Regions from separate parts of the Pseudomonas sp. NPDC089401 genome, predicted to be linked through region 1. Evidence: riboswitches for the same ligand, from Rfam matches in the RefSeq annotation. Region 1 holds a riboswitch; the other holds the start of a gene.
The links. A riboswitch is a leader RNA that binds a small molecule or an ion and turns the genes downstream of it on or off. The one in region 1 is predicted to bind cobalamin.
Positions count from the first base shown of each region.

Region 2: it holds a riboswitch for cobalamin, as region 1 does, so the genes downstream of both, ACIP21_RS10165 (ABC transporter substrate-binding protein) here and ACIP21_RS24575 (CbtB domain-containing protein) in region 1, are expected to answer to the same signal.

Region 1 covers NZ_JBIVIA010000013.1:72,817-76,806, forward strand. Annotated here, with positions in the region: gene cobW (cobalamin biosynthesis protein CobW) at 1-774, opposite strand, end outside; cobalamin riboswitch at 874-1,088, opposite strand; cobalamin riboswitch at 1,190-1,415, shown strand; gene ACIP21_RS24575 (CbtB domain-containing protein) at 1,514-1,699, shown strand; gene ACIP21_RS24580 (CbtA family protein) at 1,708-2,400, shown strand; gene ACIP21_RS24585 (cobalamin biosynthesis protein) at 2,400-2,810, shown strand; gene cobM (precorrin-4 C(11)-methyltransferase) at 2,840-3,592, shown strand; gene ACIP21_RS24595 (DUF1272 domain-containing protein) at 3,657-3,899, shown strand.
Region 2 covers NZ_JBIVIA010000003.1:612,207-616,196, forward strand. Annotated here, with positions in the region: gene ACIP21_RS10160 (DUF1624 domain-containing protein) at 48-1,214, shown strand; cobalamin riboswitch at 1,244-1,446, shown strand; gene ACIP21_RS10165 (ABC transporter substrate-binding protein) at 1,555-2,565, shown strand; gene ACIP21_RS10170 (FecCD family ABC transporter permease) at 2,565-3,578, shown strand; gene ACIP21_RS10175 (ABC transporter ATP-binding protein) at 3,575-3,990, shown strand, end outside.

The DNA.
Region 1 (3,990 bases):
ATCATGGTCATCGTGATCGTCGCCGTCGTGGTGGGAATCATGGTGGGTACGGCGGCCATCGATATGCGCCTCGGACTCGGCGCCCACGCCCAGCAGCACCTCCAGCGGCAGGCGGCCACTGCTGGCCTCGATCACCTTGACCGCCGGCGGCAGTTCTTCGGCGACTTCGCTGCGGACCTTGGCCAGGCCCGCGGCATCGATCAGGTCGGCCTTGTTCAGCACCACCAGGTCAGCACTGGCCAGTTGGTCGGCGAACAGCTCGTGCAGCGGCGATTCGTGGTCCAGGTTGGGGTCGAGCTTGCGTTGCGCGTCGACCTGCTCCGGGTAGGCGGCGAAGGTGCCGGCGGCCACGGCCGGGCTGTCGACCACGGTGATCACCGCGTCAACCGTGCAGGCATTGCGGATTTCCGGCCACTGGAAGGCTTGCACCAGGGGTTTGGGCAGGGCCAGGCCGCTGGTTTCGATGAGGATGTGGTCGAGGTCGCCACGGCGGGCCACCAGCTCGCGCATGACCGGGAAGAACTCTTCCTGCACGGTGCAGCACAGGCAGCCGTTGGCCAACTCGTAGACGCGGCCGCTGGCTTCTTCCTCGGTGCAGCCGATGCTGCACTGCTTGAGGATCTCGCCATCGATGCCCAGTTCGCCGAACTCGTTGACGATGACCGCGATGCGGCGGCCCTGGGCGTTGTCGAGCATGTGGCGGAGCAAGGTGGTCTTGCCCGAGCCGAGGAAGCCGGTAACGATGGTGACGGGGAGCTTGGCCAGTGTTTTCATGTCGCGTTGCCCTTGGCAGGTTGGCGCGGGCATGCGGGACGAGAGCCGCAGGCCTTGCCAGCCGGGCTCGTTCGCCACCGGATCACCCCGCCCGGTTGAAAGTCGAAAGCGTGACGAGGCAGGTCTCCTGGCTTGCACCGTTCCAGCGCCGCTGTCCGGGACAGGGCCTGGCGGGATGACGCCTTCCCGCGCCTTGGCGCAGTGGCTGTGTCGATCCGTTGCCGGTGCCTACAGTTGCGGGGGCAGCCGCGGCTTGAACCGCGTTCCCGTCTTAGCTTCGGCGTGGCCGAAGAACCTCGAAGCGGCAAGGCTACGCGGGGGGGCGCGGGTGGTCAACTGGCGGATGGGCGTGAGAGCTGCCAGAGGTCCGTCACCCTTGCAGCAACCAATTGACGCCTCCCCCGCCCCGTGCTCTCCTTACGCCTTGCGTCCAGGTGCCCCCATCGGGGGTGAAACGGGAAACCGGTGCGCCGCAGGCCCTCTCCAAGGGCCGGGCCAATCCGGTGCTGCCCCCGCAACGGTAAGCGAGCGAAGCGTCAAGACCACTGTGCCACGTCGTCCGGCATGGGAAGGTGACGCTTGCCAAGGAGCCCTGCTCTTCCTCGCAAGCCCGGAGACCGGCCTGACGTTCATGAACACCCCGCGGTGGGCGGGCGCTGTCGCATTCCCTCGGGCGCATTGCGCCCGGGAATGTCGCGCCTGTCCGTTGCCATCACACAACAAAGCAGAGGATCGCGTCATGCCCGTCACCAGTGCCAAACACAGCATCGCCACCCCCGTCACCCTCAGCCAGCGCCTGGTCATCGCCGTCGGCGCCAGCCTGCTCGGCCTTTGCCTGGTGTACTTCGCCGGCTTCTCGCACATCGAGGCGGTGCACAACGCCGCCCACGATACCCGTCACAGCGCCGCGTTCCCCTGCCACTGAGGCCTGCCATGATCACCCGTATCGCCCGCACTGCCGGGTTCAGCGGCCTGCTCGCCGCGCTGCTGTTGACCCTGCTGCAGAGCTTCTGGGTCGCGCCGCTTATCCTCCAGGCAGAAACCTACGAATCGGCCGCGCCTGCCGCCGAGCACCACGACCATGCCGGCGAAGCCGGCGCCGCCCATGAGCACAGCGCCGAAGCCTGGTCGCCGGAAGACGGCTGGCAGCGCGTCCTCTCGACCACGGGCGGGAACCTGGTCGTCGCCGTCGGTTTCGCCCTGATCCTCGCCGCCCTCTACAGCCTGCGCGAACCCGGCCGAGTCAGCACCGGCGCGCTCTGGGGCCTGGCGGGCTTCGCCGTGTTCTGCCTGGCGCCGACCCTGGGCTTGCCACCGGAGTTGCCTGGCACTGCCGCCGCCGACCTCGGCCAGCGCCAGGCCTGGTGGATCGGCACCGCCGCCGCCACCGCACTAGGCCTGGCCTTGCTGGTGTTCGCTCGCCACTGGCTGCTCAAGGTTGTTGGCGCAGTGCTGCTGGTTGTGCCGCACGTGATCGGCGCGCCGCAACCTGAAGTGCACGAGAGCCTGGCACCCGAAGCCCTGGAAACCCAGTTCAAGGTCGCCTCGTGGCTGACCAACGCCGCCTTCTGGCTGGCCCTGGGCCTGCTGAGCGCCTGGCTGTATCGTCGCTCCAGCCACGCCTGATGCCGCACGCCCACCTGCAACCGGCGCTGTACGCCGGTTTCGGTTGCCGCCGGGGCTGCTCGGTCGACGAACTTGCCAGCCTCCTGCAGCAGTCCTTGGCCTGCCAAGGCCTGCCGCTGGCTGCCGTGCAAGGCGTCGCCAGCATCAGCCTGAAAGCCGATGAGCCTGGCTTGCGCCTGCTGGCCGAGCGCCTCGGCGTGCCGCTGGTGCTGTTCGACGCCGCCCTGTTGCAGGTATTCGAGCCCCACCTGAGCCATCGTTCCGCGACCGCCTTTGCCCATTGTGGCTGCTGGGGCGTCGCCGAAAGCTGCGCACTCGCCCTGAGCGAACGCCTGCAAGGCAGCGCAAGGCTGGCGGTACCCCGACGTGCGACATCACGTGCGACCCTCGCCCTGGCCTGCGCCGTATAATCGCTTTCTTCTCGCCCCAAGGATTCACCATGACGGTCTATTTCATCGGCGCCGGCCCCGGCGACCCGGAGCTGATCACGGTCAAGGGCCAGCGCCTGATCCGCCAGTGCCCGGTGATCATCTACGCCGGCTCCCTGGTCCCCGCCGCCGTACTCGACGGCCACCAGGCCGAAACAGTCATCAACAGTGCCGAACTGCACCTGGAGCAGATCATCGAGGCCATTCGCGACGCCCATGCCAAGGGTCAGGACGTGGCGCGCGTGCACAGCGGCGACCCCAGCCTGTATGGCGCCATCGGCGAACAGATCCGCCACCTGCGCGAACTGGGCATCGACTACCAGATCATCCCCGGGGTCACCGCCACCGCCGCCAGCGCGGCCTTGCTGGGCTGCGAACTGACCCTACCGGACGTGGCGCAGACCGTCATCCTCACCCGTTACGGCGACAGCTCGCCGATGCCCGCCGGTGAGCAATTGGCCGACCTGGCCCGCCACGGCAGCACCCTGGCGATCCACCTGGGGGTCAAGCACCTGGCCCGCATCGTCGAGGCCCTGCTGCCCCATTACGGCGCCGACTGCCCCATTGCCGTGGTCCATCGCGCCACCTGGCCAGACCAGGACTGGGTGCGCGGCACGCTCGCCGACATCGTCGAGCGGGTCGCCGCCAGGGGCTTCAGGCGTACCGCGCTGATCCTCGTCGGCCATGTCCTGGGGGATGCGCCGTTCGCCGCCTCGGCCCTGTACCGCGCGGGCCATGCGCACCTGTACCGCCCTGGTAACTGAATATTGCCAAGCGGGCGGAGGCCGTTGCAGACTCCGGGCTCAACCCTGGACCGGAGTCTTGCCCATGCTCGCGCTACGCCCCAACTGCGAATGCTGTGATGTCGATCTGCCGGGGGACAGCCCCGACGCGCTGATCTGCTCCTTCGAGTGCACATTCTGCCGCAGCTGCGCAGACCGCCGCTTCCAGGGCCGCTGCCCGAATTGCACGGGGCAGCTACTGCCCCGCCCCACGCGTGTAGGCCAGGCCCTTCGCAACAACCCCGCCTCGACCGATCGGGTACTCAAGCCCCACCCGGCCTGCCAGTAACCGACAGGTCATTACCCACTGCCTGGCTGCCTTTTGATAGCAACTCCCGGAATTTTGTAGGACTTTTCAACAAACAACGCCGACTTATCCA
Region 2 (3,990 bases), on a different contig from region 1:
AAGATAACGTTTCATTTGACATCCATTCCTGCCTGCGACCCTTCCCCATGACCAGCGCCTCAGCCACCCCCACCCTGCTCACCCAGCGCCTGCAGAGCATCGACGCCCTGCGCGGCCTGGTGATCCTGTTCATGCTGCTCGACCACGTGCGCGAAACCTTCTTCCTGCACCGCCAGGTCAGCGACCCCATGAGCATCGACGCCACCGACCCGTCGCTGTTCGCCAGCCGCACCCTGGCCCACCTGTGCGCGCCGGTGTTCGTCCTGCTCACCGGCCTGTCGGCCTGGCTGTACGGCGAGAAGTACCAGGGCCGCAGCGATGTCTCGGCGTTCCTGTTCAAGCGCGGGCTGTTCCTGGTGCTGCTGGAGTTCACCCTGGTCAACTTCGCCTGGACCTTCCAACTGCCACCGAGCGTGATCTACCTGCAAGTGATATGGGCCATCGGCGTGAGCATGCTCGCCCTGTCGCTGCTGGTGTGGCTGCCGCGCCCGGCACTGGTGGCCCTGGGCGCGCTGATCGTCGCCGGGCACAACCTGCTCGACGGCCTGCACTTCGGTGTGGCGTCGGCGCTGCACGTGCCGTGGGCAATCCTGCATGACCGTGGCTGGCTGGAAGTCACCGACAACCTGCGCCTGCGCACGTCCTACCCGGTGCTGCCGTGGATCGGGGTGATCGCCCTGGGCTATGGCCTGGGCCCGTGGTTCGCCCGTGGCAGCGCTGCCGGCGAACGCCAGCAGCGCCTGCTGCTGGCCGGCTGCATCGCCCTGCTCGGCTTCATGCTGCTGCGCCTCTACAACGGCTACGGCGAAGCGCCCTGGAGCGGCTACCCGACCGTCACGCAGACGCTGATGAGCTTCTTCAACATCACCAAGTACCCGCCGTCGCTGCTGTTCCTGGCCCTGACCCTGGGCTGCGGCCTGCTGTTGCTGCGCGCCTTCGAGCGTGCCGGCACGGCCCGCTGGATCGGCGCCCTGGCGGTGCTGGGCGCGGCGCCGATGTTCTTCTACCTGCTGCACTTGTACGTGCTCAAGCTGCTGTACCTGGCCTGCGTGGCACTGTTCGGCCACAACCACGGCGACTACTTCGGTTTCGACGGCATCGGCGCGGTGTGGCTGGTTTCAGTGCTGTTGGCCGTGGCGCTGTACCTGCCGGTGCGCTGGTTCGCTCGGCTCAAGGCTCGCCGGCGCGACATCGCCTGGCTCAAGTACTTTTGATTTAACGTTTTGCCCCGGCGGCCTGATGGTCTACCATGCGGCCCGCCGGTTTCCGCCACGGAACTAACAGGGAATCCCAGGCCCGTCGCCCAAGACGCGCCAAACGGAACTGCCCCCGCAACTGTAGGTGCCGAGCCTGCTCCATCGATGCCACTGGATCAACGATCCGGGAAGGCCGGAGCCAGGTGACGACGCACCAGTCAGGAGACCTGCCGGCAAACATTCACCAACCGGCGGGGTGTCCGGGATGGCCATCTGTGTTGCCCTTGCGCCTGCAAGGGCGCGGCGATGCCTGTCCGTGCGTTCCTCACCAGAACTGACCGATAGGAGATCGCCCCGCATGCTGCTGCGTTTCACCTCCCTGCTGGCCGGCCTGAGCCTCAGCGCCCTGGCCCAGGCCGCCGCCACCCACTACCCGCTGACCGTCGACAATTGCGGCGCGCCGCAGACCTTCGCCAAGGCCCCCGAGCGTGCGGTGACCATCGGCCAGGCCGGCACCGAGATGCTCTATGCATTGGGCCTGGGCGACAAGCTGGCCGGCACCTCGCTGTGGTTCAACAACGTGCTGCCCGAGTACCAGGCGCTGAACGCCAAGGTACCGCGCCTGGCCGACAACGAGCCGAGCTTCGAGGCGGTGGTCGGCAAGCGTCCGCAACTGGTGGCGGTGCAGTTCGAGTGGATGGTCGGCGCCCAGGGCGTGGTTGCCACCCGCGAGCAGTTCGACGAGCTGAAGATCCCCACCTACCTGCTGCCCTCGGACTGCGAAGGCAAGGACAACCTGGTCGGCGCCGACGGCACCCGCCTGCAGGCGTTCCAGGTCGACAGCATCTACCAGAGCGTCAGCCAGCTGGCCGAGATCTTCGACGTGCAGGACCGCGGCGCGGCGCTGAATGCCGACCTCAAGGCCCGCCTGGACGGCGCGAAACAGCAGCTGGCCGGCAAGGACCTGGCGCAGACATCGGCACTGTTCTGGTTCTCCAGCGCCGACCTCGACATCGACCCTTACGTCGCCGGCCGCCAGGGCGTGGCCGACTTCATGCTGCGCACCCTGGGCGTGCGCAACGTGGTCGAGTCGACCGAGGAATGGCCGACCGTGGGCTGGGAAACCCTGGCCAAGGCCAACCCGACCTGGCTGATCATCGCCCGCATGGACCGCCGCCGCTTCCCCGCCGACGACTACCAGAAAAAGCTCGAATTCCTCCACAGCGACCCAGTGACGAAGAACATGGACGCGGTGAAGAACAACCGCATCGTCATCCTCGACGCCGACGCCATGCAGGCCGGCATCCGCCTGTTCCGCGGCCTGCAGACCTTGTCCGCAGCCTTTGCCAGCGGTAAAGCGGCACAGTGATGAAGGTACTGCTCAACAGCGCCCTGGCCGTGCTGGCCTTACTCGTCGCCGTACTGGCCGGCACCGCCATCGGTGAAACCAACCTGTCGCCGCAGGTGGTCTACCAGGTGCTGGCCAACCACCTGTGGCAGGCCGGCCACCCGGTCGACCCGATCGACGCCGGCATCGTCTGGAACTACCGCCTGACCCGCGCCCTGGTCGCCGCCGCCTGCGGCGCTGGGCTGGCGACCTGCGGGGTGATCCTCCAGGCGCTGCTGCGCAACCCGCTGGCAGAGCCCTACCTGCTCGGGCTGTCCGCCGGCGCCTCCACCGGCGCAGTGCTGGTCGGCCTGCTCGGCCTGGGCAGCGTCGCCCTGAGCATGTCCGGCGGCGCCTTCATCGGCGCCCTGGCGGCGTTCGCCCTGGTGCTGGTGCTGGCCCGCGCGGCCGGGCCGAGCAGCAACAACGCCCAGGTGATCCTCGCCGGCATCGCCGGTTCGCAACTGTTTACCGCCCTGACCGCCTTCCTCATCACCAAGTCGGCCACCGCCGAGCAGGCCCGCGGCATCATGTTCTGGCTGCTGGGCAATCTCAGTGGCGTGCGCTGGCCGTCGGTGTGGCTGGCGTTGCCGGTGGCGCTGTTCGGGCTGGTGGTGTGCCTGTGGCACCGCCGGGCGCTGGACGCCTTCACCTTCGGCGCCGACTCGGCGGCCTCGCTGGGCATCGCCGTGCGCCGCACGCAGTTGCTGCTGATCAGCTGCGCGGCACTGGTGACTGCGGTGATGGTGTCGATCGTCGGCGCCATCGGCTTCGTCGGCCTGGTCATCCCGCATGCCCTGCGCCTGCTGCTCGGGCCCGGCCACAGCCGCCTGCTGCCGGCCAGCGCGCTGGGCGGCGCACTGTTCCTGATTGCCGCCGACGTGCTGTCGCGCACGCTGATCAGCGGCCAGGTGATCCCGGTCGGCGTGGTCACCGCGCTGATTGGTGCGCCGGTGTTCGCACTGATCCTGGTCAGCCGCAGGGGGCGCCCATGACCGCCATGAACACCGCGCAGATCGCCCCCCTCGCCTGCCGCGGGCTGGGCCTGCAACTGTCGGGCAACACCGTGCTGTGCAACATCGAGCTCAACGTGGTACCCGGCGAAACCTTGGGGATCGTCGGCCCCAACGGTTCGGGCAAGTCGTCCCTGCTGAAATTGCTGGCCGGGTTGCGCACGCCGGGCACCGGCAGCGTGCAACTGCTCGGCGAACCCCTGGCGCGCCTGCCCCGCCGGCGGGTCGCCCAGGCCCTGGCGCTGGTCGAGCAGCAGGCCGATACCCTCGATGCGATCAGCGTGTTCGACGCCGTCGCCCTCGGGCGCACGCCCTGGCTGTCGGCGCTGGCGCCGTTCTCCCGCAAAGACCGCGCCATCGTCGAGCAGGCCCTGGCCGACCTCGACGCCACGCA